3 regions of the Staphylococcus sp. FSL K6-0223 genome follow, and region 1 is predicted to be linked to each of the others. Evidence: riboswitches for the same ligand, from Rfam matches in the RefSeq annotation. Region 1 holds a riboswitch; each other region holds the start of a gene.

Region 1 (3,293 bases):
CTTATATGCTGTAAAGCAAAGATGATTACAACAAGTACACCAGTAGCAATTAATGATAAATAAGGTACGCCACTTTTGTTAGTCTTACCAAAAGAAGAAAATGCTAATTTGTCTTTACTCATTGAATATAACATACGAGTTGATGCATACATTCCTGAGTTACCAGCAGATAAAACAGACGTTAATATAACGGCGTTCATAAATGATGCTGCAAAAGCAAGACCAGCATTTTTGAACACAAGTGTAAATGGAGAAGTAGAAATGCTATCTCCACCGCCCATTAGAGACTTACTATCATAAGGAATTAACATACCTATAATGAATATTGCTAGAATGTAAAATAATAAGATACGCCAAAACACTTGCTTAATCGCTTTAGGGACGGCTCTTTCTGGATTTTCAGACTCACCAGCTGTGATACCTATTAATTCTGTTCCTTGAAATGAGAAACCTGCAACAAGGAATACTCCTAAAATTGATAATAGGCTACCACCTAAATTTCCACCTAGAATAGGACCATCACCTTTGGTAAATGTATCAAAACCGACGTATTTACCACCCATAATTCCAACAATTGTTAATAAACCAATGACAATAAATATAACTACAGTTATTACTTTTATTAAAGCGAACCAATATTCACTTTCACCATAAATTCTCACTGATAAAGAATTTAGGGCAAATATAATTACTAAAAAGATACAACTCCAAACCCACGCTGGTATACCTTGCATAGGTGACCAATACTGTATAACCTGTGCAGCAATGGTAACATCAGCAGCAACAGTTATTACCCAGTTAAACCAATAGTTCCAACCTAATGCAAATCCCAGTGATGGATCAACAAAGCGTGTAGCATATGTACTAAATGAACCAGAAACTGGTAAATAAGTAGCCATTTCCCCAAGAGATGTCATCAGGAAGAATACCATTGCACCAATAATTGCATAAGCAATTAAAGCACCTAACGCACCAGCATCATGAATAGCACCACCAGATGTCATGAATAGACCTGTACCAATACAACCGCCTATAGCGATCATTGAAATATGACGGTCTTTTAATCCTCTTTGGACACCGTCATTTTGATTTTCTTTTTTACTCATAGAAGCTCCCTTTCCTTGTCTTAGAGGCTAACATGTAACTATTTTTCTCTTTGTGTAATAAATATATATTTTAAATATGAAAGTTTGATTAAAAAATTTATAAGCAACAAACTTTGTAACAATAACAGCACTAAATCATTTATTAAACTAAATACTACACAATACGAAAATAAAAAGTGGTTACATACCTTTAAGATATGCAACCACTTAGGTTTTATCTATATAAGGTAGCACATCACATTCTGTGACAGTACAGCTTCTTGTCGAAAACTGTCCCAACAATTATAAATTATGGTTTTACAATTGTTTCGGCATCGTTACCTTTCACTAATTCAACACATGTCCCATACGACTTCTGACTAGTTACTAATTAAAGATGCAACCTCTAACTCTAATTTTATTTCATTCATCTGTAATATACATGATACGACCTATCTTTTCAAGGTTATCTATGTTTTTTTAAACGAATTTCATCAACCAAATTCCAAATAAATTCATCTTTTTCAAGTGTTTCTTGATCTTGGGAACCATATTGTCTTACATTGACTTCATTATTTTCTACTTCTTTATCTCCTACAACAATTTGGTATGGTATTTTTTGCATTTGCGCTTCACGAATTTTATAACCCATTTTTTCATTACGATCATCAATCTCAACACGAACGCCTTGCGATTTAAGTTCATCTTGTAATTGGCGGGCGTAATCATAATGTAAATCTACATTAACTGGAATGATTTCGACTTGTTTTGGTGCTAACCATGTTGGGAAAGCTCCTTTAGTTTCTTCAGTAAGGAATGCGACGAAACGTTCCATTGTAGAAACAACACCTCGGTGAATAACTACTGGTCTATGTTGTTCACCATCACTACCAATATAAGTGAGTTCAAAACGTTCAGGTAGTAAGAAATCAAGCTGCGCAGTAGATAAAGTTTCTTCTTTACCCATTGCAGTTTTAACTTGAACATCAAGTTTAGGACCATAAAATGCCGCTTCACCAATAGCTTCTACATATGGTAGACCCATTTCATCAACTGCTTCTTTGAGCATTGATTCAGCTTTATTCCACATTTCATCATCATCCATATATTTTTCTTTATCTTCTGGGTCTCTGTAACTTAATCTGAAAGTGTAATCCTTAAAACCGAAGTCTTCATAAACTTCTTGAATCATATTGACTACTCTTTTGAACTCTTCTTTAATTTGATCTGGTCTCACAAATATATGAGAATCGTTAAGAGTCATTCCACGAACACGTTGTAAACCTGAAACTGCACCACTTGCTTCATATCTATGCATAGTACCTAATTCCGCAATACGGATTGGTAGTTCTCGGTAAGAGTGTGGTTTATTATTATAAATCATCATATGGTGTGGACAGTTCATTGGTCTTAATACCATTTCTTCAGTTTCATCTAATTTCATAGGTGGAAACATGTCATCTTGGTAATGATCCCAGTGACCAGAAGTTTTATATAAATCAACATTTGCTAATACTGGAGTATATACATGGTCATATCCCATGCTCACTTCTTTATCTACAATATAGCGTTCAATTTCACGTCTGATTGTAGCGCCATTTGGTAACCATAAAGGTAATCCAGCACCAACAAGTTGGCTATTAGTAAATAATTCTAAATCTTTACCGATTTTGCGGTGATCTCTTTCACGACGTTCTTCAAGCATTTGTAAATGCGCTTTTAAATCCTTTTTATCAAAAAACGCAGTTCCGTATATACGTTGTAACATTTTATTGTTACTATCACCACGCCAATAAGCACCTGCAGTTGATAGTAATTTAAACTCTTTTATCTTAGAAGTCGAAGGTACATGTACACCACGACATAAATCAGTGAATTCACCTTGTGAGTATAAAGTAACGCTCTCATCTTCTGGAATTGCATCAATAAGTTCTAATTTATATGGATCATCTTTGAAGAATTCTTTCGCTTCATCCCTACTTACAACTTTTCGTTCTATTTTATAATTCTCATTAACGATTTGCTTCATCGTTTTTTCTATTTTATCAAAATCATCTGATGATACTTTTTCATCCATATCAAAGTCATAGTAAAATCCGCCTTCAACCACCGGACCTACACCAAATTTCACATCACCATATAAACGCTTCAAAGCTTGTGCCATTAAATGCGCAGTAGAATGACGTAAAACCTCTAAAGCCTCTTCAC
Region 2 (3,293 bases), 290 kb from region 1:
TGGCACTACGGATTGAATTGTTGAACAGTTAGGATTAGCAATAATGCCACGAGTTAGTTTAGGTTCATTCACTTCGGGAACAATTAAATCTACATCTTCGGTCATTCTCCATTGACTAGAGTTATCAATGACGATAGCACCTGCTTGTTCAAATAGTGGGGCGAAATGTTCACTTGTACCTCCACCAGCACTCATTAACACGTAGTCGAAGTGTTCACTTGCTGCTTCATCTGTTAACTCTTGAACAGTATATGTTTGTCCTTGGAATTCTACTTCCTTACCCGCTGAACGTGCTGATGAAAAGAGTACTAATTCATCGAAAGGAATATTCTTACGATCCAATGTTTCTAACATTTTTGTTCCTACTAATCCTGTTGCTCCGGCTACTGCTAATCTTGTCATAATAAAGTCACTCCATTTGTAATATTGTTAATTTTAAGAAAATTCTTTATAAATATATCATATCAATTTTAGATATCGAATGCGTTATATAATTCTTCTACCGCTCTTTGACCATTTTCTGCATCAATAACATATGAAATACTAATTTCTGAAGTCGTTGTTTGATAGAATGGAATTTCAGAATTGATTAAAGTGATAAATGCTTTAGATGCTACTCCAGACATATCTCTCATACCTGATCCAATTAACGAAATTTTGACGTATTCTTCATTGATTTTATAATCTAAGGCTTCAAAGTGAGTGGATAGATTTTCCAATATAGATGAAATTTGATTAACGTCACTATCTTTAATCGAAAATGATAGCTGTAATCCTTCGAGATTAACGATTTGCGAAATCATATCGACATTGACAGAACCTTCCTCTAATTTAGTAAATAACTGAGTTAATAATCGATTGTCAGGTAGGGGATAACTAATTGTGACGTGCATCATATGCGTATCTAAAGCTACTCCTGTAACAGCTTTTTTCTCTAATAAATCTGATCTAGACATAATCCACGTTCCTTTCACATTTGATAAAGTTCTCCCTAAATAAAGGGGGATTTCATAGTTTTTAGCAAGTTCAACACTTCTAGTTTCAAGTACTCCAGCACCAAGCGCACTCATTTCCATCATTTCTTCATATGACACGTATTCTAAACGCTTAGCATGACTTAATATTCTTGGATCTGTTGCATAAACTCCATCAACGTCAGTATAAATCTCGCAAGGGATTTGGTTACTTGCTGCTAGAGCCACTGCAGTAGTATCAGAACCTCCACGACCTAAAGTAGTAAGCTCAAACTCATCATTTATACCTTGGAAACCAGCTACTACCAGTACATCGTTATTTTCAAATGCTTGATTAAATGTATCTGGATTAATCTCTGCAATTTTACTTTTCAAATGATGACCAATCGTTTTAATACCTGCTTGGTATCCAGTCATTGCTTTGGCTTTTACACCAATATCATTAAGTACCATTGAAAGATAGGAGACTGTCTGTTGTTCACCCGTAGTAAGTAGTAGGGCAAGTTCTTGATCTTTAGGTGTAGATGTCAACGTTGACACATTTTCCATTAATTGATCAGTTGTTTTACCCATTGCACTAACTACAACGATTAATTCTTCTCCCTGTTCAACTCGTGTTTTAAGCATTTCAGCAATATTTTTTATCTTTGTAAAATCACTGACGGAAGACCCGCCAAATTTCAAAACACTTCTGTTCAATTTCAGTCCTCCTAAAATTAGGGGAGGCTCACACGATATAAAAAAAGAACAAGTTCGGAATGCGCGAACTTGCTCTACATTTATGTACAAGTGATGCACTCCATTATTTAGTAATAATGACAAACTTTCAGCTCTTAACCAAAAAGTCCAACGACTCATAACTGCTATTATGAATTGTTTCGGCATCGCACCCTTTCAAAATTAGTTGTTAGCAGACAAAATACTAAAATTTACTCATGATTGATGCTCCTCATCAAAATCTTATTCAATTGATATGAGTTTATTATACATAGAGTGTATATCTCTGTAAACCAATATGTTAGATTTTTAAAAATATACTGAAAATTTAAGAGTAAGATAACACAATTTGTGATTTATTATAAATAAAACTTTATTATTGATTGCTTAAATATCAATTTCCAAAAGAAAAACTCTAGAGAATCATGAAGATGCTCTAGAGTAAAAGAAAATTTATTAACTATTTTGTAAAACACCAATTTCTTGAAGATATTCTTCATAAGGAACTTCTTTAGATAAACCACCTGGTTGATTTAAATCAATAACACGGTTTGCAATTGTATTGATGAACTCGAAGTCATATGAAGTGAAGATGATAGAACCTTTAAATGATTTCAATCCATCATTAACTGCAGTGATACTTTCTAGGTCTAAATGGTTTGTAGGTTCGTCTAGTAATAAAACGTTAGCACTTGATAACATCATTTTACTTAACATACAACGAACTTTTTCGCCACCGGATAGAACACTTGCCTTCTTCTTAACTTCTTCTCCGCTAAATAGCATACGACCTAAGAAACCACGTAAAAATGTTTCAGTTTGTTCATCTTCAGGCGCATATTGTCTTAACCAATCAACTAAGTTCATGTCGACACCATCAAAGAACTCTGAATTATCTTTAGGGAAGTAGCTAAGGGAAGTAGTCACACCCCATTTAAATGTTCCTTCATCTGGTTCCATTTCACCAGCTAAAATTTTAAGCAATGTTGTTTTGGCAATCTCACTATCACCAATTAAAATAGCTTTATCGTTAGGATTCATTGTGAATGAAACATTATCTAATACTTTTTCGCCGTCAATTGTTTTAGATAGATTTTCAACAGTTAATAAATCATTTCCAATTTCACGTTCAGGAGTAAATTTAACATATGGATATCTTCTTGAAGATGGTTGAATATCATCTAATTCAATTTTTTCTAATTGTTTCTTACGACTTGTAGCTTGTTTTGATTTAGAAGCATTCGCAGAGAATCGTGCAATGAAATCTTGTAATTCCTTAATTTTTTCTTCTTTTTTCTTATTTTGTTCTTGAGCCATTTTTTGGGCTAACTGACTTGATTGATACCAAAAATCATAGTTACCTACATATAGTTTAATCTTACCGTAATCTAAGTCAGCAATGTGCGTACATACGTTATTTAAGAAGTGACGGTCGTGGGATACAACAATAACTGTATTTTCAAAGTTAATTAAGAAATCTTCTAACCAGCTAATTGCAGGGATATCTAAACCGTTAGTAGGCTCGTCTAGTAGAAGTACATCGGGATCGCCAAATAAACTTTGCGCTAATAATACTTTTACTTTTTGATTGTTTTCTAGTTC
Region 3 (3,293 bases), on a different contig from region 1:
ATTACTCGATGAGCCTACCAATGGTCTTGATATTCCTGCCATTAGTTGGTTAGAAGATTTCTTAATTAACTTTGAAAATACTGTCATTGTAGTATCTCATGATCGTCATTTCTTAAATAATGTATGTACACATATTGCAGATTTAGATTTTGGTAAAATCAAAGTCTATGTTGGTAACTATGATTTTTGGTATCAATCAAGTCAACTTGCTCAAAAAATGGCTCAAGAACAAAACAAGAAAAAAGAAGAAAAAATCAAAGAATTACAAGACTTCATTGCTCGTTTCTCTGCGAATGCGTCAAAATCAAAACAAGCAACAAGTCGTAAGAAGCAATTAGAAAAAATTGAACTTGATGATATTCAACCATCTTCAAGACGTTATCCTTATGTGAAATTCACCCCAGAAAGAGAAATTGGTAATGATTTATTAGTAGTTGATGGTATCTCAAAAACAATTGAGGGTGAAAAAGTTTTAGATAATATTTCATTCACTATGAATCCAAATGATAAAGCTATTTTAATTGGCGATAGTGAAATTGCTAAAACTACCCTATTAAAAATACTTGCTGGTGAAATGGAACCAGATGAAGGTTCATTTAAATGGGGAGTGACAACTTCATTAAGCTATTTCCCTAAAGATAATTCTGATTTCTTCGAAGGCGTAGATATGAATTTAGTTGAATGGTTACGTCAATATGCTCCTGAAGATGAACAAACTGAAACATTTTTACGCGGTTTCTTAGGACGTATGCTATTTAGCGGTGAAGAAGTTAAGAAAAAAGCAAGTGTATTATCAGGTGGAGAGAAAGTACGTTGTATGTTAAGTAAAATGATGCTTTCAAGTGCCAATGTTTTACTACTTGATGAGCCAACGAACCATCTTGATTTAGAAAGCATTACAGCTGTTAACGATGGATTAGCTTCATTCAAAGGATCAATTATCTTTACTTCATATGACTTTGAATTTATTAACACAATCGCTAATCGCGTGATTGATTTAAACCAACCAGGTAGTTTATCTAAAGAATTGCCATATGAAGAATATCTAAAAGAAATTGGTGTGTTACAAAATTAAAATAATAGGATTTTAATAAAGCATCTTCTATTTTTAAAATTTAGAATATGCATAACACTGTCGCTAAATAACGAACTTTAGCGACAGTTTTTTTATAAAATACTATTATTTTCGAATTATTGTTATTATTTATACAAATTACTTATTATTACTATCTCTTTTCTTTAACAGTAATATTACTTCAATAATTTTCAGTTTATTTCAAAAAATCACAATAATCGGTTTACAGTTAAAAGGTGCTTATGTATAATTAAAAACATAGTAATTGAATAAGAAATTGATGAGGCGCATCAATCATTAGTATATATTAGAACACTGTCTGCCACGGCTAATATAGAAAGGGTGCGATGCCGAAACGAATTGCAACCGCAGTAAGCGTTCGTTGGACTTTGTGGTTAAGAGCTGAGAGTTTGTCATTATTATTTAATAATGGAGTGCATCACTTGTATATAAATTACGAGCAAGTTCGCACATTCCGAACTTGCTCTTTTTTATGACGTGTGCCCCTAAATTCTAGGAGGTAAAATCTTGAAACGACGTGTTTTGAAGTTCGGTGGTTCATCTGTCGCCGATTTTACAAAGATAAAAAATATTGCAGAAATGCTTAAACGCCGTGTAGATGACGGTGAACAACTTATTGTTGTCGTAAGTGCTATGGGCAAAACAACAGATCAATTAATGGAAAATGTTTCTCATCTTACAACAACTCCAAAAGATGAAGAACTTGCTCTATTATTAACAACTGGTGAACAACAAACAGTTTCTTATTTGTCGATGGTATTAAATGATATTGGCGTAAGTGCTAGAGCTATGACTGGATATCAAGCAGGTATCAAAACAGTAGGTCATCATTTAAAAAGTCGAATTGCAGAAATTAATCCTGAAACATTTAATAAGGAATTTAAAGACAAGGATGTTTTAGTTGTAGCAGGTTTCCAAGGAGTGAACGACGAATTAGAGTTAACTACACTTGGTCGTGGTGGTTCAGATACGACTGCTGTTGCATTAGCAGCTAGTAATCAAATCCCTTGTGAAATTTACACTGATGTTGATGGCGTTTATGCTACTGATCCAAGAATTTTGAGTGAGGCAAAACGTTTAGATTATGTGTCTTATGAAGAAATGATGGAAATGAGTGCTTTAGGTGCTGGTGTGTTAGAAACAAGAAGTGTAGAACTTGCTAAAAATTATGATATCCCCTTGTATTTAGGTAGAACGTTATCAAATGTGAAAGGAACATGGATTATGCCAAGAACAGAAATATTAGAAAAAAAAGCCGTAACTGGAGTTGCATTAGATACACATATGATGCATGTAACAATTAGTTACCCTCTTCCAGATAATCGCCTTCTAACTCAATTATTTACTGCTTTAGATGAAGGTTCAGTTAATGTGGATATGATTTCTCAAATCGTAAATGTTGAAGGTTTACAACTATCTTTTTCTATTAAAGATAGTGATGTACAACAAATTTCAAGTATCTTAGAGGAACTTTCTACAACATTTGATGCTTTAGATTATAAAATTAATGAAGCTTACGTCAAAATTTCGTTAATTGGTTCAGGAATGCGTGATATGTCTGGTGTAGCTTCAAAAGCATTTATTACGTTAATTAATTCTAATATTCCATTTTATCAAACAACAACTTCTGAAATTAGTATTTCTTATGTTATTGATGCAGAAAATGGAAATAAAGCGGTTGAAGTTCTATACGATGCTTTTGATATTTAAACTTAAGTTAAAATAAGTAATTCAAAATTCAATTAATATTTAAATGGAGTGATTCTTTTATGACAAGATTAGCAGTAGTTGGAGCAACAGGATTAGTCGGAACAAAAATGTTAGAAACAATTGATCGTAAACATATCCAATTTGATGAGTTGGTATTATTCTCATCAGCAAGATCAGCAGGTAAAGAAATTGAGTTTCAAGGGAAAACATATACAGTTCAAGAACTTACAGAAGAAGCAGCAAGTGAAAAATTTGATTACGTGCTAATGAGTGCAGGTGGCGGAACAAGTAAACAATTTGCCCCTATTTTCGAAAAAGCTGGAGCAATTGTTATTGATAATTCAAGTCAATGGCGTATGACAAACGATGTGGATTTAATTGTACCAGAAGTTAACCAACCAGAATTTAAACGTGGTATCATTGCTAATCCTAACTGCTCAACAATTCAGTCGGTCGTGCCACTTAAAGTTTTATACGATGCTTTTGG

The links. A riboswitch is a leader RNA that binds a small molecule or an ion and turns the genes downstream of it on or off. The one in region 1 is predicted to bind lysine.
Region 2: another riboswitch for lysine. It lies ahead of MHI13_RS12995 (aspartate kinase); the one in region 1 lies ahead of MHI13_RS11630 (amino acid permease).
Region 3: another riboswitch for lysine. It lies ahead of MHI13_RS06655 (aspartate kinase); the one in region 1 lies ahead of MHI13_RS11630 (amino acid permease).

What each region holds. Positions count from the first base shown of each region.
Region 1 covers NZ_JBBOYX010000002.1:127,091-130,383, reverse strand. Annotated here, with positions in the region: gene MHI13_RS11630 (amino acid permease) at 1-1,106, opposite strand, end outside; lysine riboswitch at 1,327-1,502, opposite strand; gene thrS (threonine--tRNA ligase) at 1,552-3,293, opposite strand, start outside.
Region 2 covers NZ_JBBOYX010000002.1:420,633-423,925, forward strand. Annotated here, with positions in the region: gene MHI13_RS12990 (aspartate-semialdehyde dehydrogenase) at 1-402, opposite strand, end outside; gene MHI13_RS12995 (aspartate kinase) at 471-1,673, opposite strand; lysine riboswitch at 1,759-1,935, opposite strand; gene MHI13_RS13000 (ABC-F family ATP-binding cassette domain-containing protein) at 2,148-3,293, opposite strand, start outside.
Region 3 covers NZ_JBBOYX010000001.1:1,335,741-1,339,033, reverse strand. Annotated here, with positions in the region: gene MHI13_RS06660 (ABC-F family ATP-binding cassette domain-containing protein) at 1-1,075, shown strand, start outside; lysine riboswitch at 1,348-1,523, shown strand; gene MHI13_RS06655 (aspartate kinase) at 1,601-2,806, shown strand; gene MHI13_RS06650 (aspartate-semialdehyde dehydrogenase) at 2,866-3,293, shown strand, end outside.